4 regions of the Faecalibacterium sp. BIOML-A4 genome follow, and region 1 is predicted to be linked to each of the others. Evidence: predicted binding sites of a transcription regulator. Region 1 holds the regulator's gene; each other region holds the start of a gene.
The links. The regulator HrcA, encoded in region 1, represses chaperone genes, less so after heat shock. The targets are predictions, from matches to a motif close to TGTTAGCACTCNNNNNNNNNGAGTGCTAACA.
Positions count from the first base shown of each region.

Region 2: the regulator HrcA is predicted to act here: its motif matches at 1,005-1,035, upstream of GKG34_RS06345 (Hsp20/alpha crystallin family protein).
Region 3: the regulator HrcA is predicted to act here: its motif matches at 883-913, upstream of GKG34_RS13630 (Hsp20/alpha crystallin family protein).
Region 4: the regulator HrcA is predicted to act here: its motif matches at 1,130-1,160, upstream of clpB (ATP-dependent chaperone ClpB).

Region 1 covers NZ_WKZG01000012.1:27,393-29,566, forward strand. Annotated here, with positions in the region: gene GKG34_RS09350 (stage V sporulation T C-terminal domain-containing protein) at 2-544, shown strand; gene hrcA (heat-inducible transcriptional repressor HrcA) at 732-1,805, shown strand; gene GKG34_RS09360 (nucleotide exchange factor GrpE) at 1,802-2,174, shown strand, end outside.
Region 2 covers NZ_WKZG01000007.1:62,362-64,535, reverse strand. Annotated here, with positions in the region: gene GKG34_RS06350 (oxaloacetate decarboxylase) at 1-57, shown strand, start outside; gene GKG34_RS06345 (Hsp20/alpha crystallin family protein) at 400-870, opposite strand; gene GKG34_RS06340 (threonine/serine exporter family protein) at 1,296-2,066, shown strand; gene GKG34_RS06335 (threonine/serine exporter family protein) at 2,063-2,174, shown strand, end outside.
Region 3 covers NZ_WKZG01000021.1:33,417-35,590, reverse strand. Annotated here, with positions in the region: gene GKG34_RS13640 (MmcQ/YjbR family DNA-binding protein) at 1-148, shown strand, start outside; gene GKG34_RS13635 (DUF1003 domain-containing protein) at 214-735, shown strand; gene GKG34_RS13630 (Hsp20/alpha crystallin family protein) at 1,047-1,511, shown strand; gene GKG34_RS13625 (NAD(P)H-hydrate epimerase) at 1,628-1,948, opposite strand.
Region 4 covers NZ_WKZG01000002.1:196,887-199,060, reverse strand. Annotated here, with positions in the region: gene GKG34_RS02645 (DegV family protein) at 1-873, shown strand, start outside; gene clpB (ATP-dependent chaperone ClpB) at 1,318-2,174, shown strand, end outside.

The DNA of each region.
Region 1 (2,174 bases):
CATGAAAGCAACAGGAATCGTGCGCCGCATCGACGAGCTGGGCCGGGTGGTGATCCCCAAGGAGATCCGCCGCACCCAGCGCATCCGCCGCGGCGACCCGCTGGAGATCTTCACCACGGGCGACGGCGAGGTGATCTTTAAAAAGTATTCGCCCATTGGCGAGATGAACACAGTAGCGGCCCAGTATACCGAGGTGCTCAGCAAAAGCTTTGCGCTGACCGCACTGGTGGCCGACCGTGACCGCATCCTTACGGTGAGCGGCAGCGGTCGGCGGGAGCTGGCCGACCGCAGCATCAGCCAGCCGCTGGAAAAGCTGATGGATGGCCGCAGGCTGTACCAGAGCGAGGGCATTGCCGAAAAGTGCATCCTGCCCTGCGAAGGCTCGCCCCGGGCGCTGCTGTGCGCCGCACCCATCATTGCGGCAGGCGATGTGACCGGCGTGGTGGCCCTGCTGACCGAAGACCGCACGGCCACGCCGGATGCCGCCCAGCTCAAGGCCGTGAATGTGGCAGCGGCATTTCTGGCAAGGCAGATGGAAGAGTAAAGAACATGCCGGAGCGCTTTCCTTATAATAAGGAGGGCGCTTTTTTCGTTTATGACAGAATTATGAATCTTTTAAAACATTTTTCCAAGGGGCTTGACAGCACCGGAAAATTGGCTATAATGGTCTTAGCACTCAGGAACAAGGAGTGCTAAACAAACAAAGCAAACGCAAAAAGGAGGCAGGCGCTATGACGATGGATGCACGCAAGCAGCGAGTCTTGCAGGCGATCGTGGCGCTGTATGGTCTCGAAGGCGAGCCTGTTGGCAGCAGCGTGCTGGCAAACTACTTTGACATGGCGGTTTCCAGCGCAACGCTTCGCAATGAGATGGCGGCGCTGACAAAGCTGGGCCTGCTGGAGCAGCCCCACACCAGCGCGGGCCGTGTGCCCAGCGCCAAGGGCTACCGTTACTACCTTGATAATCTGCTGACCGACGATCAGCCGCTGGATCGTGTGACCCGCGCCCGTGTGGATGCGGTGTTCGCAAGCCTCGACCATGAGCCGGAAAAGCTGGCCGCAGGTGCCGCCAAGGCGCTGGCCGCCATCAGCGGCTGCACCGCCGCCATCAGCACCCCGTGTGCCGAGGATCTGTGCATCGCCCACTATGAAGTGGTTCAGGTGGGCCGCAGCGCAGCGGCTGTGCTGGCCGTTACCACGGCCGGTTACGTTCGTACCCGTGTGGCACGGGTGCGCACCGGCCTTTCCCGCGAGAATGCAGCGGCGCTTGCCGCACTGCTGAACCGCAACCTTACCTTTGTAGCGCCGGTGGATCTTTCCACCCGGCTGCTGGCAGAGCTGTGCAGCCAGATCGACCCGGAGCTGGTGCCTGTCATCAGCGCGGCGGCGGCCATCCTGCAGGATTCCGTCAAGCCCCACGTATTTCTGGGCGGCGAGCAGTATCTGCTGGACTGGCCCCAGCTGGACGGCAAGGTGGGCGACATCCTCACACTGCTGAACGACGAGGAGCAGGCCGCTGGCCTGATCGCACCTCCGGCAGAACGCAGTGAGAGCGTGCTGCTGGGCGAGGATCTGGAACCGCAGATCCCGGGCCTGTGCATCGTGAGCGACCGGTATCTGGTGGGCGGAGGCCTGTGGGGCTCCATTGCATTGATCGGCCCCACCCGGATGCCCTTCCAGAAACTGATGCCGCTGCTGCATTACTTTGCAGACCAGCTGGGCGAGGGCATGAGCGGCAAACGAAAAGACACCCCACAGGCTGCCGTACCGCGGCGGACTGTGATCTATAAGGAGGATCTGGAATGAGCGAAGAAGCAAAAAAGACGGCTCCGGCTCAGGAAGCTGAGCAGCCCGAAACGGCTCCCGAGGAAAAGGCCCAGCAGGCAGCACCCGAACAGGAACCTGCTGCCGAAGCTGCCGACCCGAAGGATGACAAGAAGAAGGATGGCGGCTGGTTCAACAAGAAGGCCCGCGAGCTGGAAGCCGTAAAGGCAAAGCTGGACGCGGCCGAAGCCAACGCTGCACAGGCCAAAGACCAGCTGCTGCGCATGGCAGCGGAGTACGAGAACTACCGCAAGCGCTCCACCCGCGAAGCCGACCAGAAGTTCAACGATGGCATTTCCTTTGCGGTGAACCAGATCATTCCCATTCTGGATACGCTGGAGATGGCAGCCA
Region 2 (2,174 bases), on a different contig from region 1:
ATTGGTGTCATTGTCCTGGCTGTGATGCTGCTCAACCGGCTGACAAGTCGGAAATAATTCACCCCATCAAGTAGAAACGAATTTACGGCGAAATATCGCTATAAATATGATGCACAGGCCTTCTAAAACTGTGATTTTGTGACAACTTGGTGTCACTTCAATAAAGAACCCGCTTTCACTTCAATTTGATGTCGAAAGCGGGTTCTTTTCGCTTTTACGCGTGTTTGACGGCGGTTTCAAAAAGATTGACTGCTGCGTCCTCTTGCGTGTCGGTGTTGTAGGTACCACGCTTTTTCACTTCCGAAAAGATGTCAGAATACAAAAAACCCCGAAGAGCTTTTTGCGGTTCTCCGGGGGTTGGTTCTATGCGCCGGTGTTCCTCACACCGATGCACAAACATTATTCGATTTCAATGAGATTGGGATTCGCAGGCAGAGCCTTCTGCTGCTGCGGTGCGGGCAGTACGATGTGCAGGATGCCATCCTCGAACTTTGCGTGGATGTCCTCCTTCTTCACGGCATCACCCACATAGAAGCTGCGGGCACAGGTACCGGAGAAGGTCTCACGGCGCAGATAACGGCCATTGTTGTCCTTCTCGTCATTGGAGTGGTTGCGGACGGCCTGAATGGTCAGGTAGCCGTCGCTCAGCTCCATCTGAACGTCTTCCTTCTTGCAGCCGGGCAGGTCAACAGCCACATCATAGTTGCCATCGGCGGTCTGCTTCACATCGGTTTTCATCATGTTTGCGCCGCGCTTGCCGAAGGTTTCACGCTCTTCACGATTCATTGCACGCTCCAGCGCACCGTCGTTCCAGAACGGATCAAAGAAATCATCAAACAGATTTTCATGGAAAACAGCAGGCATAAACATAAAACAACCCTCCAATCCCGGCGTTCGGGTCGGGCATAAAATCAAAATCGTGCATCAGGAGCGGAGTCTTCCCGGGAGCCTTGCGGTTCCCTCATGCCCCTTTCTCCTGAGCACGCCACTGTTATAACACCATTTATTAGCAGTGTCAATAGTAGAGTGCTAAAATTCATAAAAGAATAATACTTTTATAATATTTCATGCAATTCTCGGCAAAATCGTTTGCACTGGATTCAATTTTTTCTTCTCCAATCGTAGTCTTTCGCTGTGACAGAACGGATGCAAACCGTTTCTTCAGAACCAGGCGATCCATTGCCCGCGTAAACAATGCAGTTATCAAAAAGCCTCTCTGTCCTTGCAGCGTCTTGCGTTCTGCCGATCCACCCGCTATAATAATGTGGAAACCGAGATGAAAAGAGCGTGATATTGTGGAAGAGACCGAGATCAGTCATTTTCTCCACATTCTGGTCCGAATGGGCGAAGCTTTACAAAACAGCGGCGCAGAAGTATTCCGCGTTGAGGACACTTTGAACCGGATCGCAATCGCCTATGGGGCAGAAGATGTGAATGTATTCGTGATCACATCCAGCATCGTGGTCACGCTTACCATGCCCTCGCTGCCGCCGCAGACCGAGACCCGCCGCCTGCGTCACGCTGCCAGCAATGACCTGCTGACATTGGAAAAGCTCAATGCGCTCAGCCGCCGTATCTGCACAGCACCTCCTTCCATAGAAGAGTTTCAGCGCCAGCTGAATGCCATTCTGGCACAGCATCCGGACCCAAGACTGCATCTTGCCGGCAGTGTGTTGGCTGCTTCCAGTTTTGCCATCTTCTTTGGTGGAAATCTCTGGGACGGCCTGCTGGCCGGCGGCATTGCCGTTCTGATTTGCTGGATGGAGCGCTATCTCTCGCCTTTTTGTATGAATGGCGTAGAATTTCAGTTTATAGCATCATTTCTCAGCGGTGTCTCCACTCTGCTGCTCTGCCGCTTTGGGATGCAGTTTCATGCCGATAAAGTTCTGATTGGTATCATCATGCTGCTGATTCCCGGCATCATGCTGACAAATTCCATCCGGGACATCTTACTTGGGGACATTATTTCCGGCTCTCTTCGACTGGTGGAAGCCATTCTGATGGCCGCCACCCTTGCACTCGGCATGATGGCCGCCATCTGGTTGATGGGAGGAATTTCCGCATGATACAGGTTTTTTCGCAGTTGCTCAGTGCTGCCCTTGGTTCGGTCGGTTTCGGACTGATCTTCAATCTGAACCGGCGCTACTTACCCGCCGCCGGTGTAGGCGGACTTC
Region 3 (2,174 bases), on a different contig from region 1:
CACACTACGAGAGGAACCCGGCTTCTTCCCGGCGTATCACATGAGCAAGGATAGCTGGATTACTGTTGCACTGGATGGCAGCGTATCAGATGACAAAACCAAAATGTTGCTTGATATGAGTTATGAAGCAACGATACCCAAAACATGAAAAAAGAGATACTGACAAATTCCAGTTTACCACCCAAGAACATCCATGAGAGAGGAGTGACCGTTATGAAGGAAAACAGAAAACTATTAAAAGAAGTGCTCAAGGACATCCGGCACGACATGACCGATGAGGAAGTGCTGAATCTGCTGGCAGACAGTAAGATCTCCGTCAGTCCTGAAAGCGAAAAAGAAAAGTATACGCTGGGGCAGCGTGCAGCAGATTCCATTGCAAAATTTGCCGGAAGCTGGGCGTTTATCTTTTCCTTTACCGGTGTTCTGATTCTTTGGATGGTGGTCAACACGGTGCTGGCTGCCAAAGCGTTTGACCCGTATCCGTTTATTCTGCTGAATCTGGTACTGTCCTGTGTGGCGGCAATTCAGGCACCGTTGATCATGATGAGCCAGAACCGTCAGGAGGAAAAAGACCGCCGCAGAGCGGAAAATGACTATAAAGTCAACCTGAAGACCGAGATCATGATCGAGGACCTGTACGATAAAGTAAACGCCATTCTTGCCAAGCAGTCCGCACTGGAAAAGCGGCTGCAAAACGATGGCAAAAATCATACAAAGCAGCAGGAAAACAACTGAATCCTAGCTTTTTTGCGCCAAAATGGGATAAGCCGGAAAGAAAACGGTGTGCGATTCCATCTCCCGGTGTTGATTTTTGTCTCATTGTGGTAATGGGGGGAAAGACAGATACAAGATATTGTTGCAAAAGTATTATTTTTTCGTGAATATTAGCACTCTGCTATTGACAGTGCTAATGAACGGTGCTATAACAGTGGCGTGCTCAGGAGGAAGGGAAAAAGGAGAGCCGCAAGACTCCCCGGAAAGCTCTTCCGAGTGGACGCTTCAGATTTTTTGCCCCGACCCGAACGCCGGGATTGGAGGAATGATTTATGCTTATGCCGACTGTTTTCCATGAAAACCTGTTCGATGATTTCTTCGATCCGTTCTGGAATGACGCTGCACTGGAACGTATGATGAACCGTGAGGCTCGTGATACCTTTGGTAAGCGTGGTGCAAACATGATGAAGACCGATGTCAAACAGACGGACAACGGTTACGAAGTAGCTGTTGACCTGCCGGGCTGCAAGAAGGAAGACGTTCAGATGGATCTGAACGACGGCTACCTGACCATTCAGGCAGTGCGCAGCCACAGTAATGACGAAAAGGATAAGAAGGGCCGCTATCTGCGGCACGAATCCTTCTCCGGCACCTGCGCACGCAGTTTCTACGTGGGCGATGTGAAGAAGGAAGACATCCACGCAAAGTTCGAGGATGGCATCCTGCACGTCGAGCTGCCTGCTCCTCAGCAGACGAAGGCTTTGCCTGAGAACCCGAATCTGATTGCAATCGAGTAAAACGCCGGTCGTGTGCGCCAAGGCACAACGCACATAAGATGCCCCCGGAGAGCCGCAACAAGCCCTCCGGGGGCATTTTTTGTTTCCCGGTATTTTTCCGCAGCGGCAAGCCTTCGTCAAAACTCCGGGTGCCATTCATCCCGGATGCCAATGTCAGCACAGATGATTTTTCCGCACAGCGGCGCAGAAGCTTCTGCCATATGCAAAGGCTTATAACTGTCGAAGGTTACGGTCAAATCTGCATAGGCAGCACCCTCGGCAACCTCCCCGGTATCCGTGTTGATGCCGCTGGGCAGGTCTACAGCCAGCACAAAGGTGTCGCTCTTATGCAGACGGCGTATCAGCCCGCAGGCAGCAAGACCGGAAGGCCGAAGTGCACCATGGAACCCGGTGCCATAGAGAGCATAGCCAATGGATACCACAAAAAGATCACCCATCGACCGTCTGCTGGAGATGGCAGAAAAGTTTGCCGCAAAACACGAATAAACTACCATAGATTCCATAAGCGAGTGACCTGAAAAGGCCGCTCGCTTTTTTGTTTACAACGAGATTGAAGGGAGGAACGCTATGCCAAGCAAAACCGAAGAATATCTCGCCCTTGCCCAGCGCACGGCCAACGGCTTGACCCGGTACTGGGAAAGCTGGACGGACTACCTGACCACT
Region 4 (2,174 bases), on a different contig from region 1:
GACCTGACGCTGGACACTGCCAAACAGCTCCAAATCGAGGTCGTGCCCTTCTATGTCTCGCTGGACGGCGAGCACTACCGCAAAGAAGGCAAGGAGATCGCCGTGCGGGACTTCTACCAGTTCATGGTGGACAACCCTTCGGCCTACCCCAAAACCAGCCTTGCTTCCATTGAGGACTTTGAGCAGGCATTCCGTGCCCATGCTGCTGCTGGCCGGGATGTGCTGTGTCTGGTGTTCACCAGCAAGATGAGCGGCTGTGTGGGTAGCGCCCGCAATGCCCGGGATCTGGTGCTGGAAGATTTCCCCGATGCCCGCATTGAGGTCATTGACAGCGCGGCGGCTACCGTTACCGAGTCCACCATGGTGGAAAACGCCGTGGCCATGCGGGACGCAGGCTGCACGCTGGACGAGACCGTGACATGGCTGGAAGCAGAGAAAGCTACCAACCAGATCTTCTTCACGGTAGGCAATCTGGACTATCTCATTAAGGGCGGCCGCATTGGCAAGGTGACGGGCCGTGCAGCCAACATGCTGGGCATCAAGCCGATGATCCTGTTCAAGGATGGCGAGATCTTCTCCGGCGGCGTGGCCCGCGGCCGACAGAAGAGCTTTGAAAAAGCGCTGGAACAGCTGATGAACTATCTGGATGCCCACGGCGGCACCCCGGACGACTACCGCATCACCGTAGGCTACGGCTACGACGAAGAGGAAGGCAAGCGCCTGTGGATGCAGACCCGCGCGGCCCTGCGTGCAAAGTACCCCGGCGCACAGTGCGAAGTGGGCCTGCTGCAGATCGGCTGCACCATTGCCGTGCACACCGGCCCCTATGCGCTTGGCATGGGCGTGATGCGCCGCTGGAAAAAGCAGGGCTGAACGTAAAGCCTTGACAAATTTATAAAAAGTAACTATACTAGAAATAGAAAAGGCACTGCGACAAGCGGTCAGCCCTTTTGGGTTATAGTTCTAAAACGAACCGTCACCGGCCAGGGTGGCGGTTCATCTTTTACCTTAAGTTGCAAGGATGCACTACACGGCTGAAAAAGCTGTGTGGTGCTTTTTTTGCTGAAAAAACTGTGATTTGCAAACTTTTTATGAACCCTATTGACAAAGTGGGAAAACAGGAGTATAGTTTTAGCAGTCGAACAGATAGAGTGCTAAAACAAGTAAAACCAGTTCGGCAGGAGGTGCTTGAAACCGTGAAACAACTGAAGAATAGCCGCTGCTTCCCGTTCGGCAGCATCTCTGCACCGGGCTTTTAGCAGATGACTATCGTGTCCGCTAAAATAAACCTTCCGGTATGAATGGAGGCTTGACTTTATGAATACCAATCAATATACACAGAAAACGCTGGAGGCTCTGCAGGCAGCGCAGCAGCTGGCTGTGGAGTACCAGCACAATCAATTGGAACCTGAACATCTGCTGCACGCCCTCGCTTCGCAGGAGCAGGGCCTGATCCCGCAGCTGCTGCAGAAGCTGAATGTTGACCCCGGCAGCTTTTCTGCCGCCGTGGCCGAAAAGCTTTCGGCTCTGCCCCGGGTCTCCGGCTCCGGCCGTGACCCCGACAAGGTCTATATCTCGCAGGCTGCCGATAAGGTGCTCAGCGCCGCCGCCCGAGAAGCCAAGGCCATGAAGGACGACTATATCAGCGTGGAGCATGTGTTCCTTGGTCTGCTGGACGAGCAGACCCAGAACACCACCGAGTTGTTCCGTGCGTTCAGCATCACGAAAGATAAGTTCCTGCAGCAGCTCACAGCAGTGCGCGGCAACCAGCGTGTGACCAACGACAATCCCGAGGAGACCTACAACGCCCTGCAGAAGTATGGTCAGGATCTGGTAGACCTTGCCCGCAAGCAGAAGCTGGACCCCGTCATCGGCCGTGATCAGGAGATCCGCAACGTGATCCGCATCCTGTCCCGTAAGACCAAGAACAACCCCTGCCTGATCGGTGAGCCCGGCGTTGGCAAGACCGCCATTGCAGAGGGCCTTGCACAGCGTATCGTGCGCGGCGATGTGCCTGAAAACCTGAAGGACCGCATCGTGTTCAGTCTGGACATGGGCGCTCTGGTGGCCGGTGCAAAGTACCGCGGCGAGTTCGAGGAGCGCCTGAAGAGCGTGCTGAACGAGGTGAAGAAGAGCGAGGGCAAGATCATCCTCTTCATCGATGAGCTGCACAC